Regions from separate parts of the Variovorax sp. M-6 genome, predicted to be linked through region 1. Evidence: predicted binding sites of a transcription regulator. Region 1 holds the regulator's gene; each other region holds the start of a gene.
The links. Region 1 encodes LexA, which represses DNA repair genes until DNA is damaged. Its sites were predicted from a motif close to ACTGTATNNNNATACAGT; they were not measured.

Region 1 (5,463 bases):
GCCGCGATGAGCACCGCGGCGCACGCCATCGACTCGCTCGAGGAGTTCGTCAATCCGAACGTGGTCAAGACCGTGCTCGATTCCGCGGGCAATGCCCTCTATTTCAGCCGCGCGCCGATCCCGTGGTGGCGCGACGGTTTCGCCGGCGCCGGTCCGACGTCGCTGCCCAGCGCACCGGCTCCGTTGCGCCACATCGGCATCTATGGCTACCGCGCGGGATTCGTGCGCGGCTTCCCGAGCCTGCCGCCGGCGCCGATCGAGGCGACCGAAGCGCTGGAACAGCTGCGCGCCCTGTGGCATGGCCACCGGATCGCCGTGCATGTCAGCGCGCACGCGCCCGGCCCGGGCATCGACACGCCCGAGGATCTGGCGCGAGTCCGCGCCCTGTTCGGCGCCTAGGAACACGCGCCGAGGGGCCAGGACGGCCCCGGACCCCATGCTATCCTCGAAGCAACTCCGCCTTGCGCCGCCCTTTGTGGCCGCCTTGGCGCGACAGAAATCAAAGAACCTTCGAGGACACCATGAGACTGATTTTGTTGGGCGCCCCCGGGGCAGGGAAAGGCACCCAGGCGGCCTTCATTTGCCAGAAGTACGGCATCCCCCAGATCTCGACCGGCGACATGCTGCGCGCCGCCGTCAAGGCCGGCACGCCGCTCGGGCTGCAGGCCCAGGCCGTCATGGCATCGGGCGCGCTGGTGAGCGACGACCTGATCATCAACCTGGTCAAGGAGCGCATCGCGCTGCCGGACTGCGCGCAGGGCTTTCTCTTCGACGGCTTCCCGCGCACCATTCCGCAGGCCGAAGCGATGCGCGCGGCCGGCGTCAAGCTCGACTACGTGCTCGAGATCGACGTGCCCTTCTCCGACATCATCGAACGCATGAGCGGACGCCGCTCGCACCCGGCGTCGGGACGCACGTATCACCTGAAGTTCAATCCGCCGAAGACCGCGGGCAAGGACGACCTCACGGGTGAAGACCTGATCCAGCGCGAGGACGACAAGGAAGAGACCGTGCGCAAGCGGCTCGAGGTCTACAGCCAGCAGACGCGCCCGCTGGTCGACTACTACTCGGACTGGGCCAAGGCGGACCCGGCCGCGGCGCCCAAGTACCGCGCGATCAGCGGTGTCGGCAGCGTCGACGACATCACCCAGCGCGCGCTCGCTGCCTTGAGCAGCTGATCAGGCCGGGCTGGAGCGCAGCCCGTAGGCCTTGCCGTCGACGAACAGGTACTCGACCCGCATCACGGCATCGCCCTTTTCGTCCTTGGTGCCGAAACCGACGGCAGAGACGGTAGTCCCCGGCTGGATCTCGCGCACCTTCCAGGCCTCCATCCGCGTCAGCGGCGCCAGCTCGAGTTCCCACTGGCGGTCCTTGCGGCTCGGTACCGTGGCCTTCGCAAGCAGGCCGGGGCCGTCGACCGGAGCGGTCTGCGCCGGCAATTCGCGTTTCGACAGGTCGGCGGGCGTCTTGAGGTCGGGCGGTATTTCGATCACCAGCTCGGCGTGCGGGTTCTGCCAGCGCGCGCGCACCACCTTGCCTTCGAGGTAGAGCGGCCGGTCCTGGTCGAAACTGCTCCATCCATGGTGGGCCCAGGCCAACCGCATCGCTGCAGGCAGCGTTGCAACGGCGAACATCAGGCTGCGACGTTTCATGCGGAAGGCTCCTTCGTTCAGTAGGCGATCCAGCGGCCGCAGAACACGACGGCCAGCCAGATCGCAGTGGACGACAACATCTGTATCCGCGCCAGCAGGTCAAGTTTGGCCAGCGACCGGCGACCGTGGAACCACAGCGCGTTGCAGCCGGCCACGAGCAGCAGGCCCATCTTCACCAGGAACACGCGGTTGGCGAGCAGCTCGGCCGGCTGGGTGGCGAACATCAGCGATCCGCTGGCTGCCGCGAGCGCGAAGCCTGTCAGCGCGATGGTCAGCGACAGCCGGGCCAGCCCCAAGATCGGCAAGGCGGCCGCACGGCCGAACACCCTCACCTCGAGCGCCACCAGATTGCCCAGCAGCAACGCGATGCCGACGATGTGCACGACCTCCAGCGCCGGATAGGCCCACGGGATCGTGCGCAGCGCGTCGAGCATGGGGTCAGGCGGCGGGGCCGGCCACCAGCAGCTCGAGCATCAGCGCGATGCGCGCCTTGACCGGGCTCAGCGTCCCGGCATCGCGCAGGCTCTGGCCGGGCCTCGGCAGGATCCGCCCTTCGGCGCAGCGCGTCGCGCGCACCACCGCGACACCCTCGGCCTGCGCCCGCAGCGCCGCGGCTTCCAGCGCGTGGTGCAGCGTGCCGTTGCCGGTTGCGGCCAGCACGATCCCCTGCACCGGCTCGACGGCGCCGCGCCGACGCTCCTCGAGCAGCGCATCGACGAGGGTGCCGCGCGCTTCGGCATGGCTCGCGAGGATCTCGACGCGGGGCCAGGTCGCCGCGTCCGCGATGCGATCGAAGACGGTTCGGGCGGCCGGGTCGGCCGCAGGCCAGCACCGCAATTGGCGCACCGCGCCTTCCTCGACATAGGCCAGCGGGCCGGCATCGCCGGAGTCGAAGGCATCGAGCCTGTAGGTGTGGACCTTCCGGACCTCGAGGGCGCCGTGTACGGTCCCCGCGCAGACGGCGACGACGCCGCACGCCTGCGGCGTGGCGGCGACGACGATGGCGTCGCGCACGTTCTGCGGCCCGTCGGGGGCCAGTGCGCTCGCCGGCCGCATCGCGCAGGTCAGGACCACCGGCTTCGAAGGTGCCAGCACCGACTGGAGGAAGAACGCGGTCTCCTCCAGCGTGTCGGTCCCGTGCGTGATGACGATGCCGGCCACATCGGGCTCCGCAAGCCAGTGGGCGCAGCGCTGCGCCAGCGTCCGCCAGATGGCGAAGCCCATGTCCTTGCTGTCGACCTGCGACACCTGCTCGGCCTCGAGGCCGATCCCGGGCGGCGCACCGATGCCTTGCAGCAGATCGGCGACGCCGACCTCGCCGGCGGTGTAGCCGATGTTGTCGCTCGCAGCGCTGGCACGGCCGGCGATGGTCCCGCCGGTCCCGAGGACGATCACGCGGCGCTCACGGTTCACGGAGATGGGGTCCATGGCTTGCCAACTTTTGAAAACTGGTTAAAAATACAGGTACTGGACGTTTAGCCAGTACCCCGTCAGGAGTCATCATGCAGTTCGCAGTCAAGCTTACAGCCCGCCAGCAGCAGATTCTGGATCTGATCCAGAGCGCCATCGCACGCACCGGCGCGCCCCCCACGCGGGCCGAGATCGCCGCCGAACTGGGGTTCAAGTCGGCCAATGCGGCCGAAGAGCATCTCCAGGCGCTGGCGCGCAAGGGTGTCATCGAGCTCGTGAGCGGCACCTCGCGCGGCATCCGACTCAAGGGCGACGCGTTGCGCTCCCTCAACGAATCCCGCAACAACCAGTTCTCGCTGTCCCTGCCCGGCATGGCACAGCTGGCATTGCCGCTGATCGGCCGCGTCGCCGCCGGATCGCCGATCCTCGCCCAGGAACACGTCGACCAGACCTACTACGTCGAGAACACCCTCTTCCAGCGCCAACCCGACTACCTGCTCAAGGTGCGTGGCATGTCCATGCGCGACGCCGGCATCATGGACGGCGACCTGCTCGCGGTTCAGGCCACCAAGGAAGCCCGTAACGGCCAGATCGTGGTGGCGCGGCTGGGCGACGAAGTCACGGTCAAGCGCCTCAAGCGAAACAAGCAGGTCATCGAGCTGCACGCCGAAAACCCCGACTACCCCACCATCGTCGTCCAGCCCGGCGAACCCTTCGAAATCGAGGGGCTGGCGGTCGGCCTGATCCGCAACACGATGCTCATGTAAGCCGGCAAGTTCCGCGCCTGCGATCACGCATGCGCACCCGATCCGGCCGCGACAGGTGGCGGGCGTATGGCATGGAGCCATCACCCTGTCGAAGCCGATGAAAGCAATCCTGCCTGTGTTCAACCTCTGACTATTCTGGAGTTCACATGGGAATCGCTCTCCTCAGCATCGCTGGTCTTCTGACGCCGCTGCAATCGCTGGCCAATCGCTGGATGCCACGGCGCGGTTCGGGCCGCACCCTGTCATCGGGCCTGCGCTACGTCGGCGTGCGTCCCAGCTGCGCCCTTCGCCAGGGTGCTCCGGCGGCTGCGGGTGCGCCGGTTCGCCCTCTGCGCGTCGTCCGGACGGTCGACGCGCAACAGCCGGGCCGGGCTGCCGGTCGCGTGGTGATCTCGGGCCGCATGGCGGATGTGTGCGCGGAGCTCGACCGCCTGGTTGCGCTGGAGGCCGCCGAGGCCATGCCTCGGCCAGCCCACATGCACTGAGCCTGCTCGCAAGGCGGGCGCCGGGGCCTGTGTCGAGCAGACGCCCGCGATCCGGGCCGACGCAGCAGACAAAGCGAGATACGCCGACACAGCATCCCGGTCGTGCGAGGCACAATGGCACGCCATGAACATTGTGATCCTCGACGACTATCAGGATGCGGTGCGCAAGCTGAACTGCGCCTCCAAGCTCGACGCCTATGCGGCCAAGGTCTACACCAACACGGTCAAGGGCATTGGCCAGCTCTCGGTGCGCCTGAAGGACGCCGACGTGATCGTGTTGATCCGCGAGCGCACCCAGATCTCCAGGCAACTGATCGAGAAGCTGCCCAAGCTCAAGCTGATCTCGCAGACCGGCCGTGTCGGCAGCCATGTCGACGTCAACGCCTGCACCGAGCAGGGCATCGCGGTGGCCGAGGGCTCGGGCTCGCCGCTGGCGCCGGCCGAACTGACCTGGGCCCTGATCATGGCCGCGATGCGTCGGCTGCCGCAGTACATCAGCAACCTGAAGCATGGCGCCTGGCAGCAGGCAGGCCTCAAATCGGCCTCGATGCCGCCGAATTTCGGCCTCGGCTCGGTGCTCAAGGGCAAGACGCTGTGCATCTGGGGCTATGGCCGCATCGGCCAGTTGGTGGCACGCTACGGTCAGGCGTTCGGCATGCAGGTCGTGATCTGGGGCCGCGAACAGAGTTGCGCCAAGGCACGCTCCGACGGCTTCCAGGTGGCGCCCGACCGCGAGACCTTCTTTGCCGCGGCCGACGTGCTGTCGGTGCATCTGCGGCTGACCGACGAGACGCGGGGCCTGGTCACGCTCGAGGACCTCTCGCGCATGAAGCCGACCGCCCTGTTCGTCAACACCTCGCGCGCCGAACTGGTCGAGCAGGATGCGTTGCTGGCGGCACTGAACCGCGGCCGGCCCGGGCTGGCGGCGATCGACGTCTTCGAGAGCGAGCCGCCGCTGCAGGGCCACGCGCTGCTGCGCCTCGAGAACTGCATCTGCACGCCGCACATCGGCTACGTCGAACAGGACAGCTACGAGATGTACTTCGGTCAGGCTTTCGACAACGTCGTCAGCTTCATCAAGGGCAACCCCACCAACATCGTCAACCCCGGCGCGCTGCAGGTCCGCCGTTGAAGCGGCCTGCGCTGCCG
Region 2 (5,463 bases), on a different contig from region 1:
CTGCGCCACGTCGGCCGGGATGCAGCCATCGACCACGTTGAGCACGTGGACGGAGCTCCACTCCTGCCCCTTGGCCGAATGGATGGTCGAGAGGATCAGGTAGTCCTCGTCGAGCAGCGGCGGTCCGGGCCGGTCGCTGGTGGCTTCGGGCGGGTCCAGCGTGAGTTCGGTCAGGAAGCGCTCGCGCGAGGCGTAGCCGGCGGCCAGCCGCGCGAGTTGCTCGACGTCGCCGCGGCGCGGGCCGGCATCGTCGTGCAGCCGCTCCAGGTGCGGGATGTACCACTGCAGCGCAAGATCCATGTCGGCCGGCCAGGCCAGCGCGGGATCGCGCAGGGCAGCGTAGATGGCGGCGAAGCGGGCCCATTCGACCTGCGCCGCGGCCGGCGGCACGAAGGCCTGCACGGCGGCGCCGGGATCGGCGGCCTCCGCCATCGCGTCGAGCAGGCGCGCCGAGGTGACCGGGCCGATGCCAGGGATCATCTGCGTGACGCGGAAGCCGGCCATGCGGCCGCGCGGGTTCTGCGCGAAGCGCAGCACCGCAAGCAGATCCTTCACGTGGGCGGCCTCGAGGAACTTGAGGCCGCCGTACTTCACGAAAGGAATGTTGCGCCGCGCCAGTTCCAGTTCGAGCGCGGCGCTGTGGCTCGAGGTGCGGAACAGCACCGCCTGCGACTTCAGCGCGAGGCCGCCCTCGCGGTGCGCGAGCACGCGCTCGGCGACGAAGCGCGCCTGCTGGGCCTCGTCGGGCACCAGCACCAGCTGCGGGCGTCCGGCCGAGGGCTTGTCGGTCCAGAGGGTCTTGGCATGGCGTTCGGCGGCGGCCGCGATCACGGCGTTGGACACATCGAGGATCGGCTGCGTCGAACGGTAGTTGCGCTCCAGCGTGACGACGCGCGCAGGCTGGCTGAACTGCTGCGGGAAGTCGAGGATGTTGCGCACGGTGGCGCCGCGGAACGAGTAGATCGACTGCGCGTCGTCCCCCACCACGGTCAGGCCGCGCCCGTCCGGCTTGAGGGCGCGCAGGATGGCGGCCTGCAGCAGGTTGGTGTCCTGGTACTCGTCGACCAGCACGTGGTCGAAACGCTGGCCGACCTGTGCCGCCAGCGCGGGCTCGGCCACCATGGCGGACCAGTACAGCAGCAGGTCGTCGTAGTCGAGCACCTGTTGCTGCTGCTTGGCCTCGACATAGGCGCCGAACAGCTTCCTCAGTTCGCTCTCCCATTCGGCGCACCAGGGAAAGGCTTGCTTCAGCACCTCGGCGAGCACCCCACAGGTGTTGACGGTGCGCGAATAGATCGAGAGGCAGGTTCCCTTCTGCGGAAAGCGCCGGGCCATGGAGGACAGGCCGATGTCGTGACGCACCAGCCCCATCAGGTCCTCGGCATCGCCGCGGTCGTGGATCGTGAAGTTCTCGCTCAAGCCGATCTGCGCCGCGTACTCGCGCAGCAGCCGTGCGCCGATGCCATGGAAGGTGCCGGCCCAGGGCAGCGCCGGCGGTGTCTGCGAAGCCAGGCCGAGTACGCGCACCAGCACCTGGCCCGCGCGGCGCTCCATCTCCTGCGCGGCCCGGCGCGAAAAGGTCAGGAGCAGGATGCGCTGCGGGTCGGCGCCGCCGGCGATCAGGTGCGCCACGCGGTGCGCGAGCGTGCTGGTCTTGCCCGAGCCCGCGCCGGCGATCACGAGCAGCGGCCGAGGGTCCTGCTGCGCCGGTTCGAGCGCGGCGTCGACGCCGTGCAGCACCGCGGCGCGCTGCGCGTCGTTGAGCTTCGCGAGCGCCTCCGCCAGCCGTTCGGCCTGGCTCGCGGCGCCGGGGGAAAGGGGTGTCGCAACGCGCTGCATCGCCGCAACTGTACTGTATGTCCGTCCAGTTTCAGGCCGGAGCCGTCACAACCCGGATGACATAATCGCGCCTCGCTGCAACCGGAGACTCCCGCATGGAAATCGACCCGTCTCGGCAGCTTTCACTTCCCCTCTGACGCGTCGTCGGCGAGGGAATTGAAAGCGCCCACACCCCTCGCCCAACCGCCAGACATTTCACGGGAGTGAGCCATGCTCAACATCTTCACGCTTGCCAACGGCCGCCTCGTCCAGGAAGAGATCGAGGCCCTCGAAGAGCTTTCCAAGTTCCAGCCGATCTGGGTCGATCTCGAATCGCCCACGGTCGAGGAAAAGCGCTGGATCAAGCAGTACTACGGCCTGTCGATCCCCGAGGACGCGATGGACGAGGACATCGAGGAGTCGGCGCGCTTCTACGAGGAAGACAACGGCGAACTCCACATCCGCAGCGACTTCCTGATCGACGACGACGAGAACCCGCGTTCGGTGCGCGTGGCTTTCATCCTCAACCAGCACAACGCCGAGCTGCGCAGCTGCGGCGTGCTGTTCTCGATCCACGACGAGGACGTGCCGGTGTTCCGCCTGCTGCGCATGCGCGCGCGGCGGGCGCCGGGGCTCATCGAAGACGCCAAGGAAGTGCTGCTGAAGCTGTTCGACGCCGATGCCGAGTACTCGGCCGACACGCTCGAGAACATCTATGACGAACTCGAGTCGGCGGGCAAGAAGGTACTGTCGGGCAACGTCAGCGACGAGCTGGCCGGCGAGGTGCTGGGCCTGATCGCGCGCCAGGAGGACCTGAACGGGCGCATCCGCCGCAACGTGATGGACACGCGCCGCGCCGTCAGCTTCATGATGCGCAGCCGCATGCTGAATGCCGAGCAGTTCGAGGAGGCGCGGCAGATCCTGCGCGACATCGAGTCGCTCGACAACCACACGGCCTTCCTGTTCGAGAAGATCAACTTCCTGATGGCCGCGACCGTCGGCTTCATCAACATCAACCAGAACAAGACCATCAAGATCTTCTCGGTCGCAAGCGTGGCGCTGCTGCCGCCGACGCTGATCGCGAGCGTGTACGGCATGAACTTCAAGTTCATGCCCGAGCTCGACTGGGGCTATGGCTACGGCTTCGCGATCGTGCTGATGATGGCCAGCGCGCTGGTCCCGATGTGGTACTTCCGCCGGCGCGGCTGGTTGAAGTGACCACCCCGTTGCTTGCTCGCTCCGTGTAGCCGCCTCCCCCTCAAGGGGCGCACCCAGCGGCCCGGCAGAGCCGGTGCCGCGGGAGCCCCCGAACAGAGTGGCCCGGGGGGCCTGGTTCTTATTGCGCCGGCAGCGTTGCCAGCCAGGCATCGACCAGCGCCAGGCTGTAGCGGCTCGCGACCGCCGAGACGAAGCGCGTGAAATCGCCGTGCGCCTCGTCGTCGGCGCGATCGGAGATGGTGCGCACCGCCGCGAAGGGCACGCCGTAGTCGTGGCACACCTGGGCCACCGCGGCACCCTCCATCTCGACCGCCAGCGCGTCGGGCAGGTCGCGGCGAAGCACGGCGCTTTCGGCCGCGGTGGAGACGAAGCGGTCGCCGCTCACCAGCAGCCCCCGATGCACCCTCGGCGCCGCCAGGCCGAAGTCCTCGACCACCTGCGGCCCCAGCAGGCCCACCGGGTCGCGCAGCACCTCGGCGGCCGCCGCCGCGAGCGCATCGCCGATCGCGGTGTCGACCGCGAAACGGGCGTGGCCGGTCAGCGGCACTTCGTACCTCGGGAAGATCGGCGAGGCGTCGAGGTCGTGCTGGAGCAGCTTGGTGGCGACCACCACGTCGCCCACCCGGACGCCCGGCGCCAACCCGCCGGCGACGCCGGTGAAGACGATCGCGCGCACCTTGAAGCGCTCGAGCAGCACCGTGGCCGTGAGAGCCGCCGCGACCTTGCCGATGCGCGACAGCACCGCGACCACCGGCTGCCCGTGCAGGTGCCCGACCCAGAAGTCGCGCCCCGCCACCTGCACGCGCTGCTCGTCGGGCATCTGCGCGAGCAGTGCACCGAGCTCCTCGTGCATCGCGGCGACCACGGCGATCGTCATTGCTTGATATCGACTCCATAGAAAGTGTGGCGGCCGAAGGGACTGAGCTTGAAGTCGACCACTTCCTTGCGCACCGGCTTCAGCTGCACCGCATGCGCGATCGTGAACCAGGGCGCCTGCTCCTTGAAGATCACCTGCGCCTTCTTGTAGAGCGCCTCGCGCTCGGCCTGCTTGGGGACGTTCTTGGCCTTCACGACCAGCTCCTCGTAGGGCTGGTAGCAGAACTTGGCCACATTGCTGCCGTTCGACTGCGCCGAGGCGCAGCCCAGCAGGGTGTACATGAAGTTGTCCGGATCGCCATTGTCACCCGTCCAGCCCAGCATGCCCATCTGGTGCTCGCCAGCCTGCATGCGCTTCCTGTATTCGCCCCATTCGAAAGACTTGATCTCGGCCTTGACGCCGACCTTCGCGAGATCGGCCTGCATCAGCTCGGCGATGCGCTTGGCATTCGGGTTGTAGGGCCGCTGCACAGGCATCGCCCACAGGTCGGTGGTGAAGCCTTCGGGATAGCCGGCCTGCGCGAGCAGCTTCTTGGCGGCCTCGGGGTCGTAGGGGTCGTCCTTGATGGCATCGTTGTAGGACCACATGGTCGGCGGGATCGGGTTCTTGGCGGCAACGCCGGTCGTCAGGTAGACGCCGTCGATGATGGCCTTCTTGTTGATCGCCATGTTGAGCGCCTTGCGCACGCGCACGTCGTCGAAGGGCTTCTTCTGCGTGTTGTAGGCCAGGTAGCCGACGTTGAGCCCGGCCTGCTCGAGCACCTGCACGTTCGGGTCCTTGCGGATCGCGTCGAGGTCGGCCGGGTTCGGGTAGGGCATCACGTGGCATTCGCCCTTCTGCAGCTTGGCCCAGCGCACCGAGGCGTCGGGCGTGATCGCGAAGATCAGATCGTCGATCTTGGCCTTGCCGCCCCAGTACTGCGGGAAGGCCTTGAAGCGCACGATCGCGTCCTTCTGGTACTGCACCAGGTAGAACGGGCCGGTGCCGATCGGGTCCTGGTCGATCTTCTCGGGCGTGCCGGCCTTGAGCATCGCGATCGCGTATTCCTTCGACTGGATGCCGGCGTAGGGCATCGCCAGGTTGGCCAGGAACGGCGCCTCGGGCTTGTTCAGCACGAACTTCACGGTGTAGTCGTCGACGCGGTCGATCGACTTCAGCAGCTTGGGCATGCCCATGTCGTTGAAGTAGGAGTGGTTCGGGCTCGTGACCTTGAAGTAGGGGTCGTTGTCCTTCCACTGCCGCTCCATCATGAAGATGACGTCGTCGGCGTTGAAGTCGCGCGTCGGCTTGAAGCTCTTGGCCGTGTTGTGCCACTTCACGCCGCGGCGCAGCTTGAAGGTGTACTCGGTGCCGTCGGGCGAGATGGTCCAGCTCTCGGCCAGGCCGGGCACGACCTTGGTGGTGCCGCGCTCGAACTCGACCAGGTTGTTGTAGACCTGCGTGGTGGCGTCGAAGGAAGTACCCGTGGTGTTCACCGCCGCGTAGAAGTTCTCGGGGCTGCCCTCGGAGCAGTAGACCAGCGTCTTGGCCGACGCGGCGCCGCAGGCGAG
Region 3 (5,463 bases), on a different contig from region 1:
AAAGAAAAAGGCCGAAACCGACAAGCACTGAACATGGCCGCACCCTGGTTCGAGGACGAGATCGCGCAGAGCCTGGCACCGTTGCTGCCCGGCCTCCGCGTCGAGGTGGTGGCCGAAATCGACTCGACGAACAGTGAGCTGATGCGCCGTTCGCGCGATGGCGAGACCGCTCCGGTGCTGCTCGTGGCCGAGCGCCAGACCGCCGGGCGCGGCCGGCTCGGCCGGCCCTGGCAGAGCGCGCAGGACGCCGGGGAACCCCCTTCGCTGACCTTCTCGCTCGGCCTGTCGCTGGCGCCGCGGGACTGGTCGGGCCTTTCGCTCGCGGTCGGTGCCAGCGTCGCCCAGAGCCTGGACCCGTCGCGCAGCGCCGGCGTTGCGCTCAAGTGGCCCAACGACCTGTGGGTGCAGGAGCGCAAGCTCGGCGGCATCCTGATCGAGACCGCCCTGCTCCAGCCGGATGCGCTCGAGCGCTACCTGGTGATCGGCATCGGCATCAACATCGGCCCGCGCGAAGCCGCGGGCATGAGCACGCCGCCGGCCTGGCTGAAGGAATGGCGCCCGGCCGCGACGCCCGGCGAGGTGCTGCGCGAGATCGTCGGGCCGCTGGTGCACGACGTGCAGCTCTTCAACGAACGCGGATTCGTGCCCTTCGCGGCCCGTTTCGCCGAGCGCGACCTCCTGCGCGGCCGCGACGTGCGGCTCAGCGACGGCACCGAGGGCCACTGCGAAGGCGTCGGCTGGGGCGGCGAGCTGCTGGTGCGCACCGCCACCGGCGTGAAGACCATCAGCAGCGCCGAGGTCAGCGTCCGCCCGGTGCGCATGCCGCCATGATCCTGCGGCTGGTCGTCGTCGCCCTGCTGGTCGCCAACCTGGGCTATTTCGCCTGGACTCGCGGCGCGCTCGCCCTGTTCGGCGCCGAGCCCGCGCGCTTCAGCGAGACCGAGCCGCAGCGCCTCCAGCAGCAGGTCCGGCCGCAGATGCTGCAGATCCGCAAGACGCCCCCTGCCAAACCCTAGCCGGACCCTACGCGGTCCCGGGCGTGCGGATTGGCATCGATGCGCAGGCTCACCAGGGTCCCCGGCGGCTGCTGGCCCGGGTGCGCGTCTTCCAGCCGCACGACCGCGAAGTGCTGGCGCGCGATCTCGCGCACGATCGGCAGCCCCAGGCCGGAGCCGTCGGCCTCGTTGCCGAGCACCCGGTAGAAGGGCTCGAACACCAGCTCGCGCTCGTGCTCCGCGATGCCGGGGCCGTTGTCCTCGACCTGCAGCACGAGGATGTGGCCGAAGGGGTCGGCCAGCACCCGCGCGGTGATCACGCCGGGCCGCTCGGGCACCGATGGCGTGTAGTTGATCGCGTTGTCGACCAGGTTGCGCACCAGTTCCTTCAGCAGCGTCGGGTTGCCTTCGAACACCACGCCGGGCGAGCCCGCCTCCGCGCCCTCGTAGCCCAGGTCGATGCGCTTGTCGATGGCTCGCGGCACGGCCTCGCGCACCACCTCGATCGTGAGGCGGGCCAGGTCGCAGGGCTGGCGCCCGATGTTGGCGCCGCTGCCCTCCGCGCGGGCCAGCGAGAGCAGCTGGTTGACCGTGTGCGTGGCGCGCACGCTGGCGCGGCCGATCTGCTTGAGTGACTGCTTGAGTTCGTCGGCATTGGCGCCCTCGCGCTGCGCCAGGTCGGCCTGCATGCGCAGGCCCGCCAGCGGCGTCTTGAGCTGGTGCGCGGCATCGGCCAGGAAGCGTTTCTGGGTGCCGATCGAGTCGTTGAGCTTGCTCAGCAGGTCATTGACCGACAGCACCAGCGGCACCACCTCGAGCGGCACCGAGGATTCGTCGAGCGGGCTCAGGTCGCCGGGCTTGCGCTCGCGGATGCGCGCCTCCACCACCGACAGCGGCTTGATGCCGCGCACCAGCGCCAGCCAGATCAGCAGCACCGCCAACGGCAGGATCGCGAATTGCGGCAGCAGCACGCCCTTGATGATCTCGGTGGCCAGCACCGACTGCTTCTCGCGCGTCTCGGCCACCTGCAGCAGCGCGAACGGCGCATCGGGCGTGCTGCCGGCGACCCAGAGCGACGCGATCCGCACCTTGCGGCCGTGCATCTGGCCGTCGCGCAGGTAGACCACGCCCGGTACAGGCGGGTCGTCCGAGCCCGGGAACGGCACATCGCGCTCGCCGCTCAGCAGCGTGCCGTGGCCGTCGAGCAGCTGGTAGTAGACCTGGTCGATATCGTCGCTGCCGAGGATCTCGCGCGCCGGTTGCGGCAGCACGAACTTGATCTGGCCGTTGTCCGCGTCGACCAGCCGGGCCAGGGTCTGGATGTTGGACTCCAGTGCGCGGTCGAAAGGCGCGTTGGCGATGCCCTGCGCCACCAGCCAGGTGACGCCGATGCTGACCGGCACCAGCAGCAGCAGCGGCGTGAGCATCCAATCGAGGATCTCGCCGAAGAGAGAGCGCTGCGCGCGCTGAAAGAGTTTTACCAAGCGTCTGGCCGGACGAAGCGGGACCGGCTACGAGGGAATCTTCTCGAGGCAATAGCCGAGCCCGCGCACCGTGGCGATGCGCACCGGCCCCTTCTCGATCTTCTTGCGCAGGCGGTGGATGTAGACCTCGATCGCGTTGAGGCTCACCTCCTCGCCCCATTCGCACAGGCGCTCGACCAGCTGGTCCTTGCTCACCAGCCGTCCGGCGCGCTGCAGCAGCACCTCGAGCAGGCCGAGCTCGCGCGCCGACAGTTCGAGCATCTTGCCGTCGAAGGTCGCGACCCGCCCGGCCTGGTCGTAGACCAGCGGGCCGTGCTTGATCGCGTTGCTGGTGCCGCCCATGCCGCGCCGCGTGAGGGCGCGCACCCGCGCCTCGAGTTCCTGCAGCGAGAAGGGCTTGGCCATGTAGTCGTCGGCACCGTAGTCCAGACCCTTGACCCGTTCCTCGACGCTGTCGGCCGCGGTCAGCACCAGCACCGGCAGTTGCGAGCCGCGGGCGCGTAGCCGCTTGAGGATCTCGAGGCCGTGCATGTTGGGCAGGCCGAGGTCGAGGATCAGCAGGTCGAACTCCCTGTTGGTCATCAGCGCGGCATCGGCCTGCGAGCCGGTCGCCACGTGGTCGACCGCCGAACCCGAGGTGCGCAGGCTGCGCAGCAGGGCATCGGCCAGAACCTGGTCATCTTCCGCAATCAGAATTCGCATACTAGGCTCACCCCCAGCCTCGCCCACTTCGTGTGGCTCTGCACCCCCTCTCCGGGGGCAACCCCAGCGGCCCGGCGGAGCCGGTTCCGCGGGGTTCCTGGACTTGGTCGCGCCAAGCCCCTTCAGATTCTAGGCCGCCGTGTACGCCTCGAGTCCAATGGTTACCACGGTGGCGATCTCGCTGCCGACGCTGGCGCGGAACTCATCCTCGGCCTGCGCGACGGCATTGCGGAAGGCCTCGAGCCAAGCCAGGCCGTCGGTGGTGAATAGCACCTGCCGCGCCCTCGCATCGAGCGGATCGGGCCCGCGCTGCACCAGTCCCCAGGCCTCGCATTGGTCGACCAGTGCGCCCATCGCCTGCTTGGTCATGCCGGCCCGCTCGGCCAGTTCGGTCAGCCGCGAGCCGTCGCGGGCCAGATGGCGCGTGATGTGGATGTGGGCGGCGCTCACCTGCGCGCGCGCCGCGAGGTTCGACAGCGCCAGCGGCACCTCGGCGTCGTGCGCCATCAACGCCAGCACCCGCTCGTCGAAGCGCCGCATCGCGTGGCCCAGCAGGCGGCCCAGGTGGGTCTGGCGCCAGGCGTCGTGGTCGATCGGAAATTGCGTGCCGGTCATGGGGGTCGATAGTAAAGCAAACTGACTAAAAATGAGGTTTGCCTGGGCCAATACGCCTCTACACTACTGTTCAAGCATCCAGCCTGTAATTAAAAGCAGCGGGATGAATTTCCCGCAACCCGTTGATATTCAAGGAGTTCTCACATGGACGCACTCGTCAAAGGCACCAGCATCTCGGTCCCCAACAGCGAAAAGGCCAAGGCCTTGCAGGCCGCGCTGGCCCAGATCGAAAAGCAGTTCGGCAAGGGCACGATCATGCGACTGGGCGAGGGCGAGGCGCTCGAAGACATCCAGGTGGTCTCCACCGGCTCGCTGGGCCTGGACATCGCGCTCGGCGTCGGCGGCCTGCCGCGCGGCCGCGTGATCGAAATCTACGGCCCGGAATCCTCGGGCAAGACCACGCTCACCTTGCAGGTCATCGCCGAGATGCAGCGCCAGGCCGGCACCTGCGCCTTCGTCGATGCCGAGCACGCGCTCGACGTGCAATACGCCCAGAAGCTCGGCGTCAACCTCTCCGACCTGCTGATCAGCCAGCCCGACACCGGTGAGCAGGCCCTCGAAATCGTCGATTCGCTGGTGCGTTCCGGTGCGGTCGACCTGATCGTCGTCGACTCGGTCGCCGCGCTCACCCCCAAGGCCGAAATCGAAGGCGAGATGGGCGACTCGCTGCCCGGCCTGCAGGCCCGCCTGATGAGCCAGGCGCTGCGCAAGCTCACCGCCACCATCAAGAAGACCAACTGCATGGTCATCTTCATCAACCAGATCCGCATGAAGATCGGCGTGATGTTCGGCTCGCCCGAAACCACCACCGGCGGCAACGCGCTGAAGTTCTACGCCTCGGTGCGGCTGGACATCCGCCGCATCGGCACCATCAAGAAGGGCGACGAGGCGATCGGCAACGAGACCAAGGTCAAGGTGGTCAAGAACAAGGTCAGCCCGCCCTTCAAGACGGCCGAGTTCGACATCCTGTTCGGCGAGGGCATCAGCCGCGAGGGCGAGATCATCGACATGGGCGTCAATGCCAAGATCGTCGACAAGTCCGGCGCCTGGTACGCCTACAACGGCGAGAAGATCGGCCAGGGCCGCGACAACGCGCGCGAATTCCTGCGCGAGAACCCCGGGCTGTCGCGCGAAATCGAGAACAAGGTGCGCGAATCGCTGGGCATTCCGCTGCTGGCCGAGGCGATCGAAAACGCCAACGCACCGGTCGAGAAGGCCGACAAGCCGGAGAAGGCCGACAAGGCCGACAAGAAGTAAACCGGGTGCCATGGCCTTCAGTGCCCCGTCCCTCAAAGGCCGTGCCCTTCGTCTCCTGAGCCAGCGCGAGCACTCGCGCGCCGAACTCGAGCGCAAGCTCAAGAAATACGAGGAAGAGCCCGGCACCCTGGCCCACGCCCTCGACGAACTCGCCGCCAAGGATTTCATCAGCGAGGCGAGGGTGGTGCAGTCAGTGCTGCACCAGCGCGCGGCCCGCATGGGCGCCGCCCGGGTCCGCCAGGAACTGCTGCACAAGGGCATCGCGCCCGAGGCGGTGGCCGAGGCGGTGGCGGGGCTGCAGGAGAGCGAATCGGCGCGCGCCCTCGAGGTGTGGCGCCGTCGTTTCACGGCATCGCCCGCGGATGCGAAGGAATGGGCCCGCCAGTCGCGCTTTCTGCTGTCGCGCGGTT
Region 4 (5,463 bases), on a different contig from region 1:
CTTCTGGCCGATGGCGTTTTCCGCGGCATCGAGCAGGTCGAGCGCGCGGCGGCTCTGTTCGTACCAGGCCCGGCCGGCCTCGGTCAGGCTCAGGTGCCGGCTCGAGCGATGCAGCAAGCGTGCGCCCAAGGATTTTTCGAGCTGCGCCACATGCTTGCTGGCCATCGGTGCCGAGATCGCGAGCCGCTCGGCGGCGGCGACGAAGCTGCCCGACTCCACCACTTCCCTGAAGACGCGAAGACTGGTCAGGCGGTCCATCGATGATTTCCTCCTGGGAAATGAATCAATGAATCCTAGCTTATCGATTTCTTGAAGGGAAATCCTTAGACTGACGTTCAAGGAGCATCCCATGAGCACCATTTCCACCCTGCCCACCTATTTCATCTCGCACGGCGGCGGCCCCTGGCCGTGGATGAAGAAGGAGATGGGCCACGCCTACGACCAGCTCGAAGCCTCTCTGGCCGACATGCCGCGCCAGATCGGCCGCACGCCGGCCGCGATCCTGATGGTGTCGGCGCACTGGGAGGAGCCCGCGTTCACCGTGATGGGCAACCCGCGCCCGCCGATGATCTACGACTACGGCGGCTTCCCGGCGCACACCTACCAGGTGCACTACGACGCTCCCGGCTCGCCCGAACTCGCTCGCCGCGTGCAGTCGCTGATCGAGGCGGCGGGCCTGCCCGCGGGGCTCGATGCCGAGCGCGGCTTCGATCACGGCACCTTCTCGCCGATGGCTGCTATCTACCCGAAGGCCGAGGTGCCGGTGGTGCAGCTGTCGTTGCGGCGCGGGCTCGATCCGGCCGAGCACATCGCGCTGGGCCGTGCCATCGCGCCCTTGCGCGACGAGAACGTGCTGATCGTCGGCAGCGGCCTGAGCTATCACAACCTGCGCAACTTCGGTCCGCAGGCGCGCGATGTGTCGAAGGCCTTCGACGACTGGCTCGACGAGGCGGTGGTCGATGCGGCGCCCGGCGATCGCGTCGAGCGTCTGCTGCACTGGTCGGCGGCGCCCGCGGCGCGCATCGCGCATCCGCGCGAAGAGCACCTGATCCCTCTGATGGTCGCGGTCGGTGCCGCCGAAGGCGAGGCCGGCGAGCGCATCTATCACGAGGATGCGTTCATGGGCGGCATTTCGGTGTCGAGCTTCCGCTTCGGCAAAGCCGCAGCATGAGCCGCCCGGCCGCTTGCGAATGAACGCCGAGGGGGCGACGCGCGGCACAATCCGCGGGTGCCCTATTTCTCGACCTTCGATCCCCAGGCGGAAGCCGACGCTCTCGGCCTGATCGCGCGCATCGACGCGCTGTCCACCCACCACGATGCCGTGCACGACGGCGTGCGCGTGCGCTGGCGCCGCTTCGGCGACGACGCCACGCAGCCGCCGCTGGTGCTGCTGCATGGCGGCCACGGCAGCTGGATGCACTGGCTGCGCAACGTCGAGGCGCTGTCGGCCTCGCGCACGCTGTGGCTGCCCGACCTCCCGGGCTTCAATGAATCCGACGCGCCCTCAGAGCCGCTGGCAGGCCAGGCGGCGGTCGATCCGTTGCTCGACGCGCTGTCCGGAACGCTGGACGGCCTGGTCGGTGCGCAGGCCGAGATCGACCTTGGCGGCTTTTCGTTCGGCGGCCTGATCGCCGCCAGGTTCGGCCAGCGCCGCGGCCGCATCCGGCGCCTGGCGCTGGTCGGCAGCGGCGGTCACGGCACGCTGCGGCGCATGACGGTGGAGATGGTCAACTGGCGCGCCGCCGAGGACCGCGACCAGGAGCGCGCCGCGCTGCTGCACAACCTCGCCGCGCTGATGCTGCACGACCGGGCCGCGATCGATGCGCTGGCTTTCGCGATCCACGACATCTCCTGCCACGGCACGCGTTTTCGCAGCAAGGAAGTCTCGCTGGCCGGTGGGCTGCAGGCCGCGCTGGATGCGATCGGCGGGCGCCAGTTGCTGTTGTGGGGCGAGCACGACGTGACCGCCGAGGCGCGGTCGGTGGTGGCGCAGCTCGTCGCGGGTCATCCGGGGCGCGAAGGCGTGGTGATCGAGGGGGCGGGGCACTGGGCCCAATTCGAGCGGGCGGACGAGGTCAACGCGGCGTTGCTGCGATTCCTGGCTTAGGGTCGCAGCGAAGCTTCATGGCGCAGCCAGAAGGCCGCGTCCGGAAACGAACCTGATCCGGCCGCGGCGTTGTCCGCCATGTGCTCCGGCCGGCTGGTGCCGGGAATCGTGCAGGTCACGGCGGGGTGGCTCAGCACGAACTTGAGCAGCACCTGCGCCCAGCTCGTGCAGCCGATTTCGGCGGCCCAGCCGGGCAGGGGTTTGTCGCGCAGTTGGCGCAGCAGGCCGCCGCCGCCAAAGGGCAGGTTGACGACCACGGCCACGCCGCGCTCGGCCGCCAGCGGCAGCAAGCGCTGGGCCGCCTCGCGCTGATCGAGCGAATAGTTGATCTGCAGGAAGTCGAGCTTCTCGGCGCGCAGCACCGCCTCGACCTCGGCATAGGCCGATGCGGTGTAGTGCGTGACGCCGATGTAGCGCACGCGACCCTGGTCCTTCCAGCCGCGCAGGGTCTTGAGGTGGATGCGCCAGTCGAGCAGGTTGTGCACCTGCATCAGGTCGATGCGATCGGTGCGCAGGCGCTCGAAGGACTGTTCCATCTGCGCGATGCCGGCATCGTGGCCGGGCGTCCAGACCTTGGTGGCGAGGAAGGCCCTGGCGCGCCGGTGCGACGCGGCCAGCAAGTCGCCGGTCACGGCCTCGGAGCGGCCGTACATCGGCGAGCTGTCGAGCACCGTGCCGCCGGCGGCGAACAGTGCATCGAGCACGCCCGGAAGGCGCTGGTATTCGGCGCTGGCGGGCGGGACGTCGAAGCCGATCCAGGTGCCGCAGCCGACCACGGGCAGGGCTTCGCGGGTGGCGGGGATGGGGCGGGTGTTCATGCGCTTGGCCTCCTGGGTTTGCGCTGCTGCGCGCATCGGCAACGTGGCACAGAACGACAGCGCGACGCCCAGGCGCAGCAACTGGCTGCGGGTGAGGACGGGCGCGGTGGACATGGGGAAGGCTCGGGCCGGCTGACATCTGTGGGCGGACATGGTGACCGATTGACTGGAGACTCGCGCCAATGCCCCTGCGCGCAAGTCAGCATGAAATAAAAAACGCTGGCGGACCGCAAGAATACTGTATAAAAATACAGTTATCCGATCCATCATGGGCCTTCCTTCCCTCGACTCTTTTTCCTCTTCCGCGCGCCACAAGATATGGCGCGGGGATGAGCTGGGCGTGGCCGACGCGCAGGTCGTCGGCACCGGCCATGCCGCGCTCGATGCCCAGTTGCCCGGTGGCGGCTGGCCGGTCGGGGCGATGACCGAGCTGCTGCAGTCTTCTCCCGAGGCCCATTCGTGGCAACTGCTGCTGCCTGCGCTCGCACAAGCCGTGCAGGGCGCCAGCGGCCCCGTGGCGCTGATCGGCGCGCCCCACGAGCCCTTCGGCCCTTCGCTGGCGGCGGGCGGTCTCCCGGTCGAATCGCTGCTATGGATCCGCTGCGAGGCGTCGGCCGCGCGGCTCTGGGCCTGCGAACAGGCGCTGCGCTGCGCCGACGTCGCCGCCGTGCTGGCATGGCTGCCGCAGGCCCGGGTGGGCGAGTTGCGGCGGCTGCAGTTGGCGGCTGCGCAGCACGAGTCGCTGCTGTTCGTGTTCCGGCCTGCAACGGCGGCCGCGTCCACCTCGCCCGCACGATTGCGGCTGCAACTGGCCACCTGCGAGGAAGACCGCGCGCAGATCGACGTCCATATCCTCAAGCGCCGCGGCCCGCCGCTGGCCTCGCCGATTCAGCTGCCGGCGCGCAGCGAGCGCATGACGGCGCTGCTCGCCGCGAGCCAGTTGCGGCGCAAGCTGCGCCGGCTGCAGGAGGGCGTTCCGCAAGAGGTCGAAAGGGCAACGGTGGTGCGCATCGACTTCCAGCAGGAGGGAAAGCGACATGCACTGGATCGCATTGCAGTGGCCGCTTGAACTGGCCCCCACGCTCCCCACTGCGTGTGGTTCGCTGCCCCCCGAGGGGGGCGCAGACCGCCTTGGGGCGGCCCGGCGCCGGTCTGAGGCCCCCACGCTCCCCACTGAGTGTGGTTCGCTGCCCCCCGAGGGGGCCGCAGACCGCCTTGGGGCGGCCCGGCGCCGGTCTGACCCCGAGGCCGAGGTGCTGCCTCCGTCCGCTGAAGCGCTCGGCTGGTGGGCCCTGCAGTTCACGCCGCGCGTCGCCTGGGTCGACGAAGCCCTGCTGCTCGAGGTGTCCGCCTGCGAGCGGCTGTGGGGCGGCCGGCTCGGCTTGATGCGCCAGATCGCGAGCCTGAACCCCGCGCCGGTGCGCGTGCGGCAGGTGCAGGGCGCGACCAGCCTGGTGGCGCTCGCGCGGCTGCGGATGTTCGTGCGCGGCCAGCGGCCTCCGGCCGATCTGCCGGGAGGCCTGCCGCTCGACACGCTGAGCGCCGCGCGCGATCACCTCGATGTGCTGGCGCATCTGGGCTGCCGCAGTTGGGGCGAGGTGGCGGCGCTGCCGCGCGGCGGCCTCGCGCGCCGCTTCGGCAAGGAACTGCGCGCGGCGCTCGATGAGGCGTGGGGCTTGCGTCCCGAAAGCCATCGCTGGCTCACGCTGCCCGATGTGTTCGAGCAGAAGCTGGAGCTGCCGGCGCTGGCCGAGGGCGCCAGCGAACTCATGTGGTCGGCCAACCGGCTGCTCACGGCGCTGCAGATCTGGCTGCGCGCGCGGCAGCGCGGCGCGGTGTCGCTCGAACTGCAATGGACGCTCGACCTCAAGCGCTTCAACGGCATCGACCTGCCGCCGCACCAGCAGATCGTGGTGCGCACCGCCCAGCCGACGCAGGACATGGCGCACCTGCGCCGCCTGATGGCCGAGAAACTCGCGCTCACCACGCTGGCCGCGCCCGCGAGCTGGCTGCGCCTGCGCACGCTCGACACCACGCCCTGGGCCGGCGCGAGCACGAGCTTCCTGCCCGAGGACAACCGCAAGGGCGACAAGCTGCATGAACTGGTCGAGCGGCTCAGTGCGCGGCTCGGCCCGCACCAGGTGCTGGTGCCCGCGGCGCAGGCCGACCACCGCGCGGAGCGCATGCAGGCGTGGCGGCCTGCCTTGCACGGGAAGGAGGCCGCATCGGCATTGCCGTCGCAGCAGCAGCCCGATGCGCTCTATCCCGCATGGCTGCTGCCCGAACCCCTGCGCCTCGAAATGGACGGCGAGCGTCCCTGCTACCGGGGACCGCTACGCCGGCTGATCGGGCCTCAGCGGATAGAGGCCGGCTGGTGGGGCCATGTGCAGGATGGCGGCCGGCCTGCCGTGCGCGACTACTACATCGCTGAGAGCCCCGAGGCGGGCCTGGTCTGGATCTTTCGCGAACGCTCCGCCGTCCGCTTCGCTGCCGGCGAAGTACGCTGGTTCCTGCAGGGGCTCTATGCCTGAACTGAGC

Region 2: AB4Z46_RS31925 (ATP-dependent helicase) is a predicted target of LexA. The motif match lies at 1,852-1,869, and genes of this name have one in related genera.
Region 3: recA (recombinase RecA) is a predicted target of LexA. The motif match lies at 3,862-3,879, and genes of this name have one in related genera.
Region 4: imuA (translesion DNA synthesis-associated protein ImuA) is a predicted target of LexA. The motif match lies at 3,163-3,180, and genes of this name have one in related genera.

Annotation. Positions count from the first base shown of each region.
Region 1 is NZ_JBFREQ010000032.1:2,833-8,295, reverse strand. It holds gene kdsB (3-deoxy-manno-octulosonate cytidylyltransferase) at 1-399, shown strand, start outside; gene adk (adenylate kinase) at 522-1,178, shown strand; gene AB4Z46_RS27825 (DUF6152 family protein) at 1,179-1,652, opposite strand; gene AB4Z46_RS27820 (hypothetical protein) at 1,670-2,086, opposite strand; gene AB4Z46_RS27815 (asparaginase) at 2,091-3,080, opposite strand; gene lexA (transcriptional repressor LexA) at 3,155-3,829, shown strand; gene AB4Z46_RS27805 (hypothetical protein) at 3,976-4,314, shown strand; gene AB4Z46_RS27800 (D-2-hydroxyacid dehydrogenase family protein) at 4,439-5,446, shown strand; gene AB4Z46_RS27795 (MFS transporter) at 5,443-5,463, shown strand, end outside.
Region 2 is NZ_JBFREQ010000045.1:29,394-34,856, forward strand. It holds gene AB4Z46_RS31925 (ATP-dependent helicase) at 1-1,839, opposite strand, end outside; gene corA (magnesium/cobalt transporter CorA) at 2,050-3,036, shown strand; gene AB4Z46_RS31935 (5'-methylthioadenosine/adenosylhomocysteine nucleosidase) at 3,155-3,913, opposite strand; gene AB4Z46_RS31940 (ABC transporter substrate-binding protein) at 3,910-5,463, opposite strand, start outside.
Region 3 is NZ_JBFREQ010000011.1:44,140-49,602, forward strand. It holds gene AB4Z46_RS14680 (SET domain-containing protein) at 1-31, shown strand, start outside; gene AB4Z46_RS14685 (biotin--[acetyl-CoA-carboxylase] ligase) at 34-831, shown strand; gene AB4Z46_RS14690 (sporulation protein) at 828-1,016, shown strand; gene AB4Z46_RS14695 (sensor histidine kinase N-terminal domain-containing protein) at 1,013-2,422, opposite strand; gene AB4Z46_RS14700 (response regulator) at 2,507-3,181, opposite strand; gene AB4Z46_RS14705 (MarR family winged helix-turn-helix transcriptional regulator) at 3,311-3,796, opposite strand; gene recA (recombinase RecA) at 3,941-5,053, shown strand; gene recX (recombination regulator RecX) at 5,064-5,463, shown strand, end outside.
Region 4 is NZ_JBFREQ010000004.1:264,549-270,011, reverse strand. It holds gene AB4Z46_RS07140 (LysR family transcriptional regulator) at 1-258, opposite strand, end outside; gene AB4Z46_RS07135 (DODA-type extradiol aromatic ring-opening family dioxygenase) at 350-1,171, shown strand; gene AB4Z46_RS07130 (alpha/beta fold hydrolase) at 1,229-2,107, shown strand; gene AB4Z46_RS07125 (aldo/keto reductase) at 2,104-3,039, opposite strand; gene imuA (translesion DNA synthesis-associated protein ImuA) at 3,194-3,994, shown strand; gene AB4Z46_RS07115 (DNA polymerase Y family protein) at 4,179-5,456, shown strand; gene AB4Z46_RS07110 (error-prone DNA polymerase) at 5,449-5,463, shown strand, end outside.